One region of the Lysinibacillus sp. UBA5994 genome, then DNA from elsewhere that is predicted to be linked to it. Evidence: riboswitches for the same ligand, from Rfam matches in the RefSeq annotation. Region 1 holds a riboswitch; the other holds the start of a gene.
What was found. Region 1 has a riboswitch for S-adenosylmethionine ahead of B3D98_RS00705 (methionine ABC transporter ATP-binding protein). Riboswitches for the same ligand answer to the same signal wherever they lie in the genome.
Positions count from the first base shown of each region.

Region 1 (4,788 bases):
AGGGTGAGCTACCATTATTACAAGTTGCCCAAAATTTACAGCAAGAGCTGCTTATGCTAATGCCAGAGGATATCGGTACAGAGCCGTTAGCACAAGAAAAATATTTAGTGAAAAATGCCAAGAAGATTGCTGTATTAGCTGCAGGATTAGCAGCACAACGCTTTGGTGCAAAGCTTGATCAAGAGCAAGAAGTATTGGTAAACATTGCGAATATAGCTAACCAATTATTTGCAATGGAATCAGCTGTCTTACGTACAGAAAAAGCAATTGCTCGTGACGGTGCTGAAAAAGCACATCAAAAATTGCTATACACACAAATTTTCAGCCAAGAAGCATTCGCAGAAATCGAAAAAGAAGCAAAAGACACAATTCTTGCTTCAGCGGATGGCGATGCAGCCCGTATGACATTATCTGCACTGCGTAAGCTAACGCGTAATAATCCATACAATTTAATTGCGAAGAAGCGTGAGGCTTCCGTTAAATTAATTGATGCTGAAAAATATATTGTATAATAGTGCAAATTTAACCTAGCTATCTGCAAAAGATAGCTAGGTTTTTTTATATGAGATGGATAATCGTAAAAGGAGCGGATAAATTTGCACAACTGGTGGATAAACTTACAAAAAAAAGTGAAGTTCACCATTGAAAACAACTATGATGGTATACTACAGAAAAAGACAGAAGAGGAGCATTGTAATGACGATTCAATTTTTCCATTATCCGAAATGTACAACATGTAAAAAGGCACAGAAGTGGTTAAATGAGCATGAGGTTTCCTATGAAGAGGTACATATCGCAGAGCAACCTCCCACTAAAGAAGAACTAACAGCTATTTGGCAAGCTAGTGGACAGCCTTTGAAGAAATTTTTTAATACCTCAGGCATGAAATATCGTGAGCTTGGCTTAAAGGACAAGTTAGCGGAAATGACGGAGGATGAGCAGCTTGAGCTACTTGCTTCAGATGGCATGTTAATTAAACGTCCCATCGTGACAGATGGAAAAAAAGTTACTTTAGGTTTTAAAGAAGTAGATTTTGAGCAAGCTTGGAAATAACCGTATTAAACCTTGTATTTATAGGAGAAGTATGGCACACTGAAAGTGAATATATTACATATTTATGGAGGGGTTTTTTGCATGAGCACACCTAAAGACTTACGATACTCTGAAGAACATGAATGGGTAAAAGTAGAAGATGGAAAAGTACGTATTGGTATTACTCACTTCGCACAATCTGAATTAGGAGATATCGTATTCGTTGAGCTTCCACAAGTTGGCGACGAAATCAAAACAGATGATCCATTCGGTAGCGTAGAATCAGTAAAAACTGTTTCTGAATTATATGCACCAATCTCAGGTACTGTAGTTGAAGTAAATGCAGATTTAGAAGATAGCCCAGAATTCGTTAATGAATCACCATATGAAAAAGCATGGATGATCGTTGTTGAGCCTGCTGACGCATCAGAAGTTGAGAAACTAATGACAGCAGAGCAATACGAAGAAATGATCGCTGAATAAGACAAGCCATAATCGAAAAACGTCGGAAACTACCGGCGTTTTTTGTTATATAATGACTTATAAGTGGGGATCTCTAAATGGAGGTGGCGTAATGTTCGAGGGAAAATGCTTGATAGTAGAAGGGCGCTCAGATAAGCTACAAATTGAGCCTATTTTGAATGAGAATGTTACAATACTATGTACGAATGGTACAATTGGTGTGCATCAATTAGAAGAACTACTGGATCCCTATGAGGGCTGTGAGCTATTTACTTTTTTTGATGCAGATACTTCTGGTGATAAGCTACGTGCATTAATGGACAGACATTATCCAGAGGCTGAGCATCTGCGCACAATGCCAACATACAAGGAAGTAGAAACGACACCAAGAAAAGTGCTAGCAATGATCTTACTGCGTGCACATTTTTCAATCCATAATGAATATATTTTGTAAGGTTGCGTGAGTAAATGGAAGAATGGTCAATAGAGCAGTGGGAAGCGGCTAAACAGTCGGGAGAGAAAACTGCATTTTATTTATATACACCGATGTGTGGAACGTGTGCAGTGGCATCTAAAATGATGTCCATTATTGAGCAATTACTGCCACAGCTACAAATTGGTAAAGCAAATATCAACTTTTTGGAACACATAGCTTATGAGCATCAAATTGAAAGTGTTCCATGTCTACTCATCAGTGATGGCGGAAAAGTGACAGAAAAGATTTATGCTTTTCAATCCGTACCATTTTTATATGAATTGTTAAAAAAATCAATTGACTGAACTTTACTAGCGTGGTAAAGTATCAAATATGTTACTAAAACATTAAATATATCGAACTCTTATGAAGAGTGGCGGAGGGAAGTGCCCTATGAAGCCCGGCAACCATCACAATGTGAAAAGGTGCCAAATCACCCAAAGATTTTTCTTTGAAAGATGAGAGAACGGTTTAACGTATCATACGTGACCCCTTCTACTTGTCTGTGAGTGAAGGGGTTTTCTATATGAGAAAAGGAGTATTCGCTATGATCCAGCTTCAAAATATTACAAAGAAATACAAAACAGCAAATGGCGAATTAACGGCAGTCAAAGACGTCAACCTTACTATTAATAAAGGTGAAATTTTTGGCATTATCGGCTATAGTGGTGCTGGTAAAAGTACCATGATTCGTTTATTAAACGGTTTAGAGAAACCGACAGCAGGAACAGTAACGGTGAACAATCAAGAATTTTCATCGATAAAAGGGCAAAAACTTAGAGCAGCTAGACAAAAGGTAAGTATGATTTTCCAGCATTTTAATTTACTTTGGTCAAGAACAGTTGCCGAAAATATTGCATTCCCTTTAGAAATCGCAGGCTTCCCAAAGGCTCAACGTGAAGCGCGTGTGAAGGAATTAATTGCCCTTGTAGGCTTAGAAGGGCGCGATAAGGCATATCCATCCCAGCTGTCTGGGGGACAAAAGCAGCGTGTAGGAATTGCACGTGCATTAGCGAATAATCCAGAGGTTTTACTATGTGATGAGGCGACATCCGCACTCGACCCTGAAACAACGGATGCCATTCTTGATTTACTCGTAGATATAAATGAACGCTTAGGCTTAACAATCGTCCTGATTACCCACGAAATGCATGTCATCCGCAAAATTTGTCATCGTGTAGCGGTGATGGAGGCAGGCGAAATTGTGGAACGTGGTGAGGTATTACAAGTCTTCCAAGCCCCACAGGCGGCTATTACTAAGAAGTTTGTATCTCAAATTACAGACACTAAGGAAACACAGGATACGGTAGCACAAATTAAAACAAACTATCCAACTGGACAACTTGTCAAATTGATTTTTGTTGGTGAAAAAACAGAACAGCCTGTCATCTCACATCTTGTGAAACAATTTGATGTAGAAGTAAGTATTGTTCACGGAAATATTTCGCAAACAAAAAATGGTGCATATGGTACATTGATTGTGCAAATTGATGGCTCTCAGACAAACGTCACTGAAGCCCTTCGTTATTTAAATATAGTGGAAGTACAGACGGAGGTGATTGAAAATGCTAACTAATCTCTTTCCGAATGTAGACTGGGAAAATATGTGGCAAGCTACCTATGAAACTTTATACATGACAGCTATATCAACGGTTGTGACATTTATTCTTGGGTTAGTCATTGGTATTGTTCTATTTCTAACTAGCCCCAATCAGTTATGGGCAAATAAAATCGTTAACTTTTTAACAGGATCACTCGTTAATATTTTCCGTTCCATTCCATTTATCGTATTAATTATTTTATTAATTCCATTTACGAAATTTTTACTAGGTACAATTCGCGGTGCCAATGCGGCGTTACCTGCTTTAATTATCGGTGCAGCACCGTTTTATGCTCGTATGGTATTAATTGCGTTACGTGAAATTGATAAAGGTGTGATTGAAGCAGCCCGTTCAATGGGAGCAAAAACTTCTACAATTATTTGGAAAGTATTGGTTCCAGAATCATTACCAGCTTTAATTTCTGGTATCACTGTAACGGCTGTTGCTCTTGTAGGTTATACAGCGATGGCAGGAATTATTGGTGCAGGTGGTCTTGGTAACTTAGCTTTCTTAGACGGCTTCCAGCGAAATCGCCAAGATGTGACATTAATGGCAACTATTTTGATCTTAGTAGTCGTATTTATTATTCAATGGATTGGTGATTTAATTACCGAGAAAATTGATAAACGCTAGCAAGAAAAAGTGGTTATTCCGGTTTTTACCGCTAACATATTTTAAACAAATAAAAGGGAGTGTCATAAATGAAAAAGTTATTAGCAGGATTATTTTTATCAATACTTGTACTAGCATTAGCAGCTTGCGGTACAGATAAAAAAGAAGATGAAAAATCAGCATCTGGCGATCAAACAGATAGCAAAGAAAACGTAACATTAAAAGTAGGTGCTTCTAATACACCACACGCAGTTATTTTAGAAAAAGCAAAACCGATCTTAGCTAAAGAAGGCATAGACCTTGAAATTGAAACATATACAGATTATGTTCTACCAAACCAAGATTTAGACTCAAAAACACTTGATGCAAACTATTTCCAACACATTCCTTACTTAGAGCTACAAATTAAAGACAATGGCTATGATTTCGTTAATGCAGGTGGCGTTCATATTGAACCAATCGGTATTTACTCTAAAAAATATAAAACGTTAGAAGACCTGCCTGAAGGCGCAACAATTTTACTTTCTAACTCAGTATCTGACCATGGTCGTATGCTGTCATTGTTAGAGGCTAAAGGCTTAATCAAATTAAAAGAAGGCATTGATA
Region 1 is NZ_DJAU01000002.1:79,985-84,772, reverse strand. It holds gene B3D98_RS00730 (acyl-CoA dehydrogenase family protein) at 1-512, shown strand, start outside; gene B3D98_RS00725 (arsenate reductase family protein) at 697-1,053, shown strand; gene gcvH (glycine cleavage system protein GcvH) at 1,135-1,515, shown strand; gene B3D98_RS00715 (hypothetical protein) at 1,607-1,948, shown strand; gene B3D98_RS00710 (thioredoxin family protein) at 1,963-2,274, shown strand; SAM riboswitch class I at 2,331-2,434, shown strand; gene B3D98_RS00705 (methionine ABC transporter ATP-binding protein) at 2,517-3,545, shown strand; gene B3D98_RS00700 (methionine ABC transporter permease) at 3,535-4,203, shown strand; gene B3D98_RS00695 (MetQ/NlpA family ABC transporter substrate-binding protein) at 4,272-4,788, shown strand, end outside.

Region 2 (2,875 bases), on a different contig from region 1:
TTTGCTCCTTTCTCAACCTTCTAAAAAGCAAGAATCTGCTCGTCTTCCCATTGGGGAATTTCAGCAGATTCTTCGGCTTTATAGAAGCTTTCTGAACATATTACCAGCTAGGGATTACAGAACCTTTGAATTCCTCTTCGATGAATTGACGCACTTCGTCAGATTGGTAAGCCTCAACGAACTTTTTAATTGTTGGATCATTTTCATTTTCAGCACGTACAACAATATAGTTCACGTATGGAGAATCAGTAGATTCCAATAAAATAGAGTCATCTTTAGGATTAATACCAGCTTCTAATGCAAAGTTTGTATTAATAGCTGCTACATCTACCTCACTAAGTTGTTTAGGAATTTGAGCCGCCTCTAATTCAATGAATTTTAAATTCTTTTTGTTTTCTTCTACATCACGGATCGAGGCTGTTAAGTCTGCACCCTCTTTTAACTTAATATAGCCAGCTTCCTGTAAAACAAAGAGGGCACGCGCTCCATTCGTTGGGTCGTTTGGTAAGCCAAACGTTGCACCTTCAGGAATGTCATCAAAGGATTTATATTTTTCTGAGTAGATACCCATTGGATTTAAAATCGTCTTGCCCACTGGTACTAAATCTGTATCATGGTCTTTATTAAATGTATCTAGGAAAGGCTCGTGTTGATAGCTGTTCGCATCAAGATCACCTTCAGCTAAGGATGTATTAGGTAAAACATAGTCAGAAAATGATTTTAGTTCAACTTCTAGCCCATTTTCTTTTGCTACTTTAGCGGCTACTTCTGCAATTTGTTCGTGTGGACCAGAAGTGACGCCTACAACGATTTTCTTTTCATCAATTCCTTCAGCTTGGCTTTTACTATCTTCTTTAGAGCCACAGCCTGCTAAAGCTGCTACTAATGTTAGACTTGCTAATCCTACTAAAAATTTATTTTTCTTTTTCATGATAATACCTCCAAGATTGTTTTTATCGGTTTTTTGAAAATAAAAAAACTCTCTTACAAATTAAGAGAGGCTCATGAAAAGATGTCCTCTCTTATCTATCAAACGAATTTCGTTTGCAGGATTTAGCACCTTCCTTTAAAAAGGAGGTTGCCGAGCTTCATAGGGCCAGTCCCTCAGCTACTCTTGATAAGAGATTTATAATATTTTTTTGTAATTCCGATAGAACTAATATAATTTATAGGGTATAGTAAGTCAATAAATAATTTTTAAATTTTTTATATAATTATAATATTTCGACGCAAAAGAGGGATTACAATGTCTATAAGAGTTAATTATGGTATAGGTTCATTTGGTAAGGTTATTAGTGCTCGTTTTCTAACGGGAACAGATATCATTGAAGGGATTGAAGCGCTTTGCGAAGAGAATAGCATAGAGTCAGCAACAATTGTAAGCTGTATTGGCAGCTTTCAAAAAAGCAGCTTTGTTTATTTAGTGCCAGATGCAACAGCTCAAATTCATGTTCGTTTTAGTGATGTGATTGAAAAAGAGGGACCATTAGAATTTATTCAAGGTTCAGGTGTGGTGTGTAAACGAGATGGTGGATATGAGACACATATCCATGGTTCTATGAGCGATCAATGGGGTGTTGTATCAGGTGGGCATTTAATAAAAGGGGGCAACCCTGTTATTACTGCTGACATCGTGTTGGCAGAGGTACAAGGAATTCAACATATTCGAAAATGGGATGATGAAACAGGTCATGTTCAATTTTATCCATTAGAAAATGGTTTAGGGCAACCAAGGAAAATTGAAAAATAGTAATAATCCTGTAGCTAGTGATAGCTACAGGATACGGCGTCATTATCTTTTAAACAATTGTAATTGCTCGATTCTATGGATTGCTTCACGTAAGCGCTCCTCACTAACCAGCAATCCTACGCGTACATAGCCTTCACCATATTGACCGAAGCCATTACCTGCTGCTACAGCGATATCAGCTTTTTCGAGCAAAAGATCAGCAAACTGTTCACTTGTATAGCCTAGTGGTACAGGGAGCCATGCGAAGAAGGAGCCTTTTGGAGCCGTAACATGCCAGCCAATTCTTCGAGCTTCTTCAATGAGTACATTGCGGCGACGCTCATAAGTAGCTCGTAGTTCATCCGTACATTGCTGGGAAGCCGTCAGTGCTACTGCTGCAGCTTGTTGAATGGCAGGGAATTGACTACAAAACAGATGATCCTGAATTAGATTAATAGCAGCAATAATCTCAGCATTTCCTACAGCGAAGCCTATACGCCAGCCAGCCATATTATAGGTTTTCGATAATGTATACATTTCAACTCCTACTTCTTTTGCACCCTTTGCTTGAAGGAAGCTAACTGGTTTATTACCGTCAAATCCTATTGCCCCATAAGCAAAATCATGTGATACGATAATATTGTGCTCCTTCGCAAAGCGAACGGTCTCTTCAAAAAACGCAAGTGATGCTGTACCACCTGTAGGGTTGTTCGGGTAATTTAAGTAAAGAAGCTTTGCTTTTTCTTTCACTTCATCAGGTAATGCATGATAATCAGGTAAGAAATCATTTTCAGCAAAAAGGGGCATTACTTCAAAATTGACGTCTCCTAGTACAACACCTGATAGGTAATCTGGATATCCAGGATCTGGTAAGAGCATCGTGTCACCAGGGTTTAACACAGCTAAAGGTAGCTCAACTAGACCAATTTTTGTTCCACCAAGAATCGCTACCTCTGTATCTGGATTTAGTTCTACCTGATATTCACGTTGATAAAAGTCCGCAGCAGCTTGGCGTAATTCAGCGAGACCTCTAAATGGTGAATATTTGTGGTTGTGAGGATTTTCAGCTGCTTCCTGTAATGCTTGAATGATGTGAATAGGCGTTGGCTGATCGGGATTTCCTTGCCCAAGGTTAATGACATCACG
Region 2 is NZ_DJAU01000031.1:60,618-63,492, reverse strand. It holds gene B3D98_RS11060 (MetQ/NlpA family ABC transporter substrate-binding protein) at 101-931, opposite strand; SAM riboswitch class I at 1,020-1,124, opposite strand; gene B3D98_RS11055 (PPC domain-containing DNA-binding protein) at 1,247-1,750, shown strand; gene B3D98_RS11050 (pyridoxal phosphate-dependent aminotransferase) at 1,793-2,875, opposite strand, start outside.
Region 2: it holds a riboswitch for S-adenosylmethionine, as region 1 does, so the genes downstream of both, B3D98_RS11060 (MetQ/NlpA family ABC transporter substrate-binding protein) here and B3D98_RS00705 (methionine ABC transporter ATP-binding protein) in region 1, are expected to answer to the same signal.